DNA from 2 places in the Rummeliibacillus sp. SL167 genome. Region 2 is predicted to be linked to the other one. Evidence: riboswitches for the same ligand, from Rfam matches in the RefSeq annotation. Region 2 holds a riboswitch; the other holds the start of a gene.

Region 1 (4,734 bases), 100 kb from region 2:
AGCTATCATTTTCATGATCAAGTAGGATTTGTAAGCTTTCTTTTGGATTTTTTTTCACTTCTTCTTGTCCCTTGGCAACTGCCTTCCAAAATCTCTTAATAGCATCTTTTTTTTGATGGAATGTTTTTTGACCGGTGACGAGTACTAGCTCGTAATTATCGGGCACATCATAATCGCTATTTTGTATGCTTTTCATATCATAGCCTTCTTTGTTCAGTAGAACAAATTCATGATTGATGTATCCTCCAATTATGGCATCTACACGATTTGTTGCAACAGAAGGTATCAAATCCCATCCTACATCTGTCATTTTTACCTTGCTAAAATCACCGCCATCCGCTTCTACCATCGTTTTAATGACAGCCTCACTCAATTCACTTGATGAGTATCCAACATTCTTTCCCTCTAGATCTTTTGGTGAATGGATACCAGATGATTTTTTCATCATTAGTTCATCGAGTGAATGCCTTACAAATGCAGCTACTGAAATAATTGGGATTCCTTCAGATTTGGATAAAATGGTTTGATTTTGATAGCTAATGGCTAAATCTACTTTTCCAGTAGCAGCAAGCTTCAATGGGTCATTTGTATCGGCGGGCATTTCAATTTTGACATTTAATCCCTCCTCTTTGAAATAGCCCTTTTCTTGAGCTACATAGAAAGCTGAGTGCACAGCATTAGGATACCAATCAAGCATAATACTGATATGATCTAGTTTCTTCCCATTCTCTTCCTTTGGTTGCGCCTTTCCATTACAGCCGGCAGCCACTATGATGAATATCAATAGGATCACTATATTTAACCATTTTTTCATTTCTCGACAACTCCTATTTGTTAGTTAGAATGATTCCATTTCACGCGTGTTGATTTGACAAAAATTAGGCCGTCTGTGGCGTAATTTTTGAGAAAACCTGTATTTTTCGGACCATTTATATAGATCTTCGCTGCGTCTTGCTCGTTCCTTTTGTGTAGCACATATTCGAAAAAAAACAATCCAATATCCTGCGGAAAGAGCGAATAAAGTCTTTGAGAGAGCAAATAAATCTTTTGAAAGAGCGAATAAAATCCCTGAGAGAGCAAATAAATTATCTCAAAGGGCGAATAAATACTTTATGGATAAAATTGGATAATCAATGTGCCTGATTCCATTTATTGATTATTCTTTTTTCTATCCATGAAGCTAGTGCAAATAATAGAATTCCCACGATGGTTAGAATGGTAATGGCTGCAAAAACACCTTCTGCATTTAAATTGCCAGACATTCTTCGACTATAGTAGCCTAATCCCTCACTTGCTCCCAGCCATTCACCGATGGTTGCTCCAACGAGTGCAAAAACGATTGACATCTTAAAACCTGAAAAGAAGGAGGGAAGAGCCATTGGAATATGTAATTTTTGAAATATTTGAAACCTGTTTGCACCCATTGAGCGCAACAACTCAATATATTCCTGATCGCATGATTTCAATCCATCATAAGTTCCTACTACAATCGGGAAAAAGCAGATCAAGATCGTCACAGCGACCTTGCTCCAAATGGTATATCCAAACCACAGGACGAAGATAGGGGATAGTGCAATAATTGGGACCATTTGTGAGATGACAACTGCTGGATAAACCATTTTTTCGATTGTTTTTGAAAAAAACATACAAATAGCTAGAAGGACGCCACTTATAACAGCAAGCGAAAACCCAATGATAAATTCGAGCATTGTAGCACTTAAATGCTCGATCAACAAGGGACGCCAGTTATAAATAATCATCTGTATAACACCAGTTGGCGCGGGAATGATAAAACTTGGTATAATCTCTGCACGTACAAGCCATTCAACGATTGCTAGTACGATGATAGAAAATAACAAAAATAAACGATAGGTTTGAAAAAATTTTTTAAGTGGTTTCATTGGCAATCTTCTTCTCCAACTTTTGACGTAATGTCACAGCTTCTTCAGAAAGAAGCATTTCCGGTTTACGTGGACGTGACAAGGGTACTGAAATTTCTTCTATACGGTGATCTGGATGTAATAACAAAATCCGATCACTCAAAAAAATGGCTTCTTCTAAATCATGAGTGATGAAGACAATTGTTTTGTTTAAATCTTGCCACATGGACAATAACCATGATTGCATTTCTTTTTTCGTTAATGCATCCAGCGCTCCAAACGGTTCATCGAGTAATAGCACATTTTTCCCTGTCAATAAAGTACGTAAAAAAGCAGCACGTTGTCGCATTCCCCCAGATAGTTGTTTTGGTAGAACATGCTCATATCCACTAAGTCCTACACGTTGTAACCAGACGCCCGCTTCTTCTTTTGTGATATGTACATCTTGTTGAATTTCAGAAGCAATCATGATATTGTCAAGGATCGTGCGCCAGGGGAGTAGCAAATCTTTTTGTGGCATATATCCGACATCCCCTAGTGAAATGTCTTTTTGGTCGATTTGAATATCGCCTTCATCTGGTTGAAGGAGACCAGTCATTAATCGTAAAATGGTACTTTTCCCTGTGCCACTTCTACCAATAATAGAAATAAATTCGCCATTTTTAATTTCCATATTCAAGTGAGAAATAACTAGATTTTTTTGCCTTTTCTCATTGGTGTAGCTATAAGATACATTTTTTAGAACGACAGTCATTTTTTCTCCTTTCTAACTGCAAATTAAAAACTGCTTCCTTTTGAAGAAAGCAGTTTCATAAAACATAAAATTCCATGTCTTGGAAACTACTTTCCTACGCTAGTATGAACTAGATCAGGTTCAAAGGGTACAATCTCAGCCAAAGGGCGCCCCTAGTAGATTCAAACTTATTTAATTGTTGATCTTGTTTCAGCAATGTTTTATGCAACCAAAATGTAGTGGCAGGAGCATATGTTTTATGCGACGAAAACGCAACTGCAAGTACAGAAGAAACCCACCTCAATAGGTGACGAGATGAATTTGCTTGAAAAGCCAATAAAAAAACCACTCAAAGGAAGAGTGGGCTGAACAACATACATAATTGTCCTAACTCACTTCCCTACGCTAGCGTAAACTAGATCAGGTTCAAAGGGTTTAGAACGACTGTTCAGTCTCAGTCCTCAAATAGGGACACCCCTAGTGCTAATTCGTTTTCATATATAGCTTATCATGAAGATAAATTTATGCAAGACTTTTCTTTCGGCTGTTCCACATAGAAAGAAAAAACTTTTTTATAAACAGAGTTAGAGCAATCGCTTATGAGTCATTTTTTATCTGGATTCTATATTACGAAATTTATACAAATCCTTTTTCTTTTGATTTGTATAAAATGTAAGATGCAAAGCAAACTAATAGCGTAATTCAACTAAAAAGGAGGAAATAGCATGCCTGATAAAATGACTCCAAGATCTCACGGTAGCTACGGACATGATGAAGAATTAGGAGAAGAATTTTCAGTTCCAGAAGAAAATAAAGCGAAATCTCCAAAAAAGAGCTCTAAAACGAAATTTGAGAAGATGAAAGAAAAGGCGATTGAAATAGCTCGACAAAATCTTGAATAAAGGCGTATAGGCGGCGAAAATCGTGTTTAACTATGCGGTTTTGCCGCTTTTTTCTTTAAATATCAGTAAGTCTATCAATTGTTTTACAAAATGCTTTGTTACTGGTAAGATGAAAAGAAATTTTGAAAATTACAAAGAGGTAATGGAATATGTGTTTAGTCAATTTTCATTTTCAAAATCATCCAAAATATAAATTAATAGTTGTTGCCAATCGTGATGAGTTTTATGAACGGCCTACAAAGCCAGCACATTATTGGGAAGATGAACCCAATATACTAGCTGGACGTGATTTACTACAAATGGGGACTTGGTTAGGTATATCTAAAAAAGGCAGATTTGCAGCAATAACAAATTATCGTGATCCCAGTTTACCAGAAACAGGTCGTTATTCGCGTGGCGAGATCATTCGTCATTTTTTGACAAATGGTACGGAACCGGACATTTTTATGGAAGAACTCATAAAAGAAAGAAAAAATTACGGTGGTTACAATATTATACTTGGTGATCCTAATGGTTTGTACCACTACAATAATGTACTGGATGAGTCCAAAGATATAAATGCAGGCACACATAGTTTAAGCAATCATTCCCTCAATACACCGTGGCCAAAAGTTGTAAAGGGTAGAACAAGATTAAATGAATATATTCAAACAAATCAAGAAGAAGTGAGTATCGATATGCTTTTTAACCTTGTAACCGATCGTTCAACAGCAGATGATGGAGAATTACCCCACACAGGTGTTGGGGTGGAAATGGAAAGATTGTTATCACCTATGTTTATAAAAATTCCGAATTACGGTACTAGGTCATCTACTGTTTTATTAGTAGATAAAGAGAATCGTGTGACTTTTGTAGAAAGAACTTTCAAGGAAGGCGATTTTCAATTTGAAAAAAAATATGAGTTTAAAATCGAATAATGGATGATTCATCATGTAAAAAATGATCACAAAAATTTAAAAAATTTACTTTTTAGTCAATGAGAGAGGCTATTCATTTCTCATTGATTTTTTTGTGGATTTATTGATGGATCAACGATATTCAATCTATCTTCCTCATTCATTGATAGAAAATTTCTATCAATGAATTAATTTTTTCTATCAATTATTTATTTATAAAGGCATTGAACAATACGGGACAATATGATATTATTCAAAACAAATCTTATAAATCTAATAGGATATATAGGATTAGGGTGGTTTAATCATGTTAGAGGAGGGTT
Region 2 (4,734 bases):
AAAGATATTGAATTATTAAAGCAGCTGGATGAATTCCATTTAATGATGATCGAACAACCGCTTGCTTCAGATGATATCATCGATCATGCAACATTACAAAAACAGCTCAAAACACCTATTTGTTTAGATGAGAGTATCCATTCCTTAGAAGATGCACGGAAAGCAGTGGAACTTGGAAGCTGCGGCATTATTAATATTAAGATTGGGCGTGTTGGTGGTTTAACTGAAGCGAAAAAGATCCATGATTACTGTCAGTCAAAAGGAATCCCAGTGTGGTGTGGCGGCATGCTAGAGTCAGGTATCGGGCGAGCTCACAATGTGGCAATTACGACGCTTTCCAACTTTATATTGCCAGGGGATACTGCAGGGTCTGAACATTATTGGGATCGTGATATTATCAATCCAGAAGTAATCGTGAAGGACGGATATATCACAGTACCGGATCAACCAGGTATTGGCTATGAACCAAACCTTGAACGTATCGATCAATTGACGGTGAAGAAGAAGGAATATAACTTAGCAGATGAAGAGGCGGTTCGATGAAGAAAAGTATCCAAATGGCAGGGGCATTCATCGGCGTCATTGTTGGCGCAGGCTTTGCTTCTGGTCAAGAAATCTTGCAATTTTTCACTAGCTTTGGCTGGTGGGGAGTTGCAGGAACAGCTCTTGCAACCGCACTATTTGCATTTTTAGGCATGAATTTAACAACATTAGGGAGTCGCTTGCATGCGACTTCTCATAAAGAAGTTGTCTATCAAATTTGTGGTAAATATATTGGAGTTGTTGTAGATTTTGTCATTACATTTTTCTTATTTGGTGTTGCAGTCGTTATGCTAGCAGGTGCAGGCTCCATTTTTGAAAGTCAGTTTGGTCTTCCAGCCGTGTATGGTAGTTTGTTTATGCTAATCATTACAGTATTAACGCTCATGTTTAATGTTCATAAAATTATTAGTGCGATTAGTGCGATTACACCTTTTCTTTTATTATTAGTAGTGATTATTGCGATATATTCTCTTTTTACCACAGATTTAAGTGCTGCTGACATGGATATGTTAGCGAAAAAACAAACTTCTGGTGCTGCCAATTGGTTCTTAGGAGGATTGTTGTATGTATCTTATAATATTGCAGCAGGAGCATCGATGCTAGCCGTTATGGGAGGAGTAGAAAAAAGTGAAAAAATAGCAAAACATGGCGGGATTTTAGGTGGAGTCGGACTAGGTATTCTTATTTTGCTTATAAATGTCGCAATTTTCACAAAAATAGATCAAATTGGTGGGGCAGATATGCCAATGCTTCTTTTAGCGACTAAAATGTCACCTGCTATTGGTGTCATTATGGCCATTGCTTTACTTGGTATGATTTATAATACAGCTGTGGGGATGCTCTATGCATTTACTGCTCGAATCGTACCGTTAGAAAGCAAGCATTTTAAATGGATTGTGTGGGTAATTGGTTTAGCTGGATTCGCCTTAAGTTTTGTCGGCTTTATCCAACTTGTTAGTGCTGTTTACCCAGCAATGGGTTATTTAGGATTTGTGTTGATCATTTCAATCATTATTGCATGGATTAAAAATGTTAAATACTCAAAAGAAAAGATACTCATCCCAAAATAGCTTGCTAGTGATTATTCTAAAAACTATTTTTATCATATGCTTTTACAAGGGTGGATTATCCAGTTTTCTCCACAAAATATAGTGTATTCGCTGATTTCCGCTATGGCTTGCTCGCTTTCCTGCGGGCGCGGCTTGAGCCTCCTCGCTTCGCTGTGGGATCTCAACTGTTCGCTTTTCCCGAGGGGCATTGAATGGACTTCCTGAATCCACACCGCACAAAGGAAATGTGCATACATTTTCGAGGACTCGAGTAAGCCGAAGATCTACATGAATGGAGTTAAAATACATGTTTTTTAGAATCATGCTAAATTTATTACCCATTTTTCCCTAATCAACACAACTGATACTATTATTCAATCTTCAACATCTATTAAATTTCAAGTAGGCTATTGAACGATTAAATCGGTAGTGCTATACTTTGACTTGTAATTTCATACAATAATTGCTAGGAGAGCTGGTGTTGCCAGCTGAGAGTAGAGCCGTAAGCTCATGATCCTTTTACCTGATCTAGATTATGCTAGCGTAGGGAAGCATTAGGATATCGCATATACACGTCCTTGTTTCCTGACCTTAGGAAGCAAGGACGTTTTTATCTTCTATTCTATGAACAACTAAATATGGGATTGACCACTAGGGGTGCATGTATATGCTGAGAGAGAAAAACTCAACTCTTATGACCTGATCTAGATAATACTAGCGAAGGGAAGTGGCGCTACTTTTGTTATATCGTACAAAATTTTAGCCACTTCTTCGAGCTTGAGAGGTGGCTTTTTGTATGGGATTGCAACGAAAGGAAGTGAATAAATCGTTATTTTTATTTCAACGTCGGGTGATTCGATATGGAAGAATGGGATGATGAAAGAATTGGATAAAAAAATAGAGTTGCATATCATAACGGATGGTGAGCGTTCCTTAGAGGAAGTGATTCATTTTGCACCAAAATTAGAACCATATTTAAGCTATTTGCATATACGAGAGCCCAATCGTACAGCATCTGAGCTATATGATTGTATTCAAAACTTACAACAACAAGGTTTTCCGTTAGAGAAACTGGTCGTGAATGACCGTATTGATGTTGCGCTTGCTACAGGTATCAGTCATGTGCAACTTGGTTACCGCAGTATTCCCGTCGCTATTATTAGTGATAAATTTCCAGCTCTTCATATTGGTGCATCCATTCACTCCCTTGAAGAGGCCTCTGATACAAAAGCCGACTGGTTACTTTACGGGCATATTTTTGATACGACAAGTAAAAAAGGAAGACCTTGCCGTGGTACAAAATTATTGCAGCAGCTAACAAAGAAGGTTTTAAAGCCTGTGATCGCTATTGGTGGAATCACTCCACAAAATACGAAGGAAGTTTGTGCGGCAGGGGCTTCTGGAATCGCCATTATGTCGGGGATATGGCAGGCTATTGATCCAGTTGAGAAAGTAAAAGAATATGCATATAAACTCGAGGAGTGGGAAGATGAAAAGTTATGACAGTATTATTATTGGTGGCGGTGTCATCGGTAGTACAATCGCACATTGTCTTGCAGAGCAGGGGCTACATGTAGCCATTCTTGAAAAAAACGACATTGCATCTGGTGCTTCTCACGCAGCCGCAGGGCTTCTAGGCGTTCAAGCTGAATGGGACGAATATGATCCTTTATATGATATGGCTAGAAAAAGCAGAGCCTTATTCCCAAAAGTTGCTGAAAAAATCCGTGAAAAAACGGGAATTGATATTGGCTATGAAGCGAAGGGAATCTATCGGATTGCACATACGGAAGAAGAATGGCAAAGAATTAAAGAAATTCGTACTTGGCAAATAGCAGCAGGAGAGGAAGCCGTATTACTTTCCTCAGAAGAAGTAAGAAAGGTCGAGCCAAATGTTTCTTCAGAAATAGTAGGTGCAGTCTATTATCCAACAGACGGACATGTTTTAGCTCCAGCATTGACAAAAGGACAAGCACTTGCGGCCGCAGCTAGCGGTGCCGAAATCTTCGAATATACAACTGTCCTACAAATTGTTGTAAAGGATGAAAAAGTGACCGGTGTCCAAACAACAGAAGGCTTTTTCCCTTGCAAACAGGTTTGTATCACAACAGGGGCATGGAGTACGCCATTTCTAAAGCAATTTAATAAAAATTATGGTACGTATCCAGTAAAAGGTGAAGTGATTTCCTTAAAAAGTAATCGTCCTTTACTAAAGGCTCCGCTATTTTTGAAACGATTTTACATCGCTCCAAAACGTTATGGCAAATATGTAATAGGCGCGACGATGGAGCCTCATTCTTTTCAAGAACAGGTGAAGGCATCTAGTGTAGCAGATATTTTACAACGCGCTTTTTCAATCCTTCCTGCTTTACAGGATGCGACTTGGGATCGTACTTGGGCAGGTTTACGACCAGAGTCGAATGAGGGGCGACCATATATGGAAGCACATCCTACGATTCAGGGACTATTTGTATCCACGGGGCATTATCGAAATGGCATTTTGTTGAGTCCATTTGTTGGTGAATACATGGCAAATAAAATGGTGGGGAATTATGTCTATTAATGGGACTACGATAGAAATACCGGAAACTGTAGGAACGATTCAGGAATTACTTATCTATTTAAAACTCCAAGATAAAATGGTGATTGTGGAACAAAATGGAGTTATTTTACAAAAAGAAGATTATTCACAGGTTGTAAAGTCAACCGATACAATCGAAATTGTGACATTTGTAGGAGGCGGTTAATATGTATCAAATTGGACCATATACATTTACATCTAGATTATTACTTGGAACAGGAAAGTTTTCAGATTTTGATATTCAAAGTCGTGCGATAGAAGTTTCAGAGGCTGAAATTTTAACATTTGCTGTACGTCGTATGAATATTTTTGAACCATCACAACCCAATTTGCTAGATAAGATTGATCTATCAAACTATCGTTTACTTCCGAATACAGCGGGAGCTAAAACAGCTGAGGAAGCTGTACGCATTGCAAAACTCGCTAAGGCATCTGGTTTTTGTGATATGATCAAGGTTGAAGTAATTGGCTGTGATGATACGTTATTGCCGGATCCATTTGAAACGTATCGCGCATGTGAAATCCTTCTTTCGGAAGGATTTATTGTACTTCCGTATATTT

The links. Region 2 has a riboswitch for thiamine pyrophosphate ahead of FEZ13_RS03580 (thiamine phosphate synthase). Riboswitches for the same ligand answer to the same signal wherever they lie in the genome.
Region 1: another riboswitch for thiamine pyrophosphate. It lies ahead of FEZ13_RS03090 (ABC transporter ATP-binding protein); the one in region 2 lies ahead of FEZ13_RS03580 (thiamine phosphate synthase).

What each region holds. Positions count from the first base shown of each region.
Region 1 is NZ_VCBM01000001.1:694,253-698,986, forward strand. Features, by position in the region: gene FEZ13_RS03080 (ABC transporter substrate-binding protein) at 1-814, opposite strand, end outside; gene FEZ13_RS03085 (ABC transporter permease) at 1,131-1,901, opposite strand; gene FEZ13_RS03090 (ABC transporter ATP-binding protein) at 1,888-2,634, opposite strand; TPP riboswitch at 2,709-2,798, opposite strand; TPP riboswitch at 2,994-3,102, opposite strand; gene FEZ13_RS19305 (hypothetical protein) at 3,339-3,515, shown strand; gene FEZ13_RS03095 (NRDE family protein) at 3,665-4,432, shown strand.
Region 2 is NZ_VCBM01000001.1:795,083-799,816, forward strand. Features, by position in the region: gene menC (o-succinylbenzoate synthase) at 1-543, shown strand, start outside; gene FEZ13_RS03575 (YkvI family membrane protein) at 540-1,613, shown strand; TPP riboswitch at 2,051-2,159, shown strand; TPP riboswitch at 2,236-2,335, shown strand; gene FEZ13_RS03580 (thiamine phosphate synthase) at 2,466-3,095, shown strand; gene thiO (glycine oxidase ThiO) at 3,082-4,155, shown strand; gene thiS (sulfur carrier protein ThiS) at 4,145-4,339, shown strand; gene FEZ13_RS03595 (thiazole synthase) at 4,341-4,734, shown strand, end outside.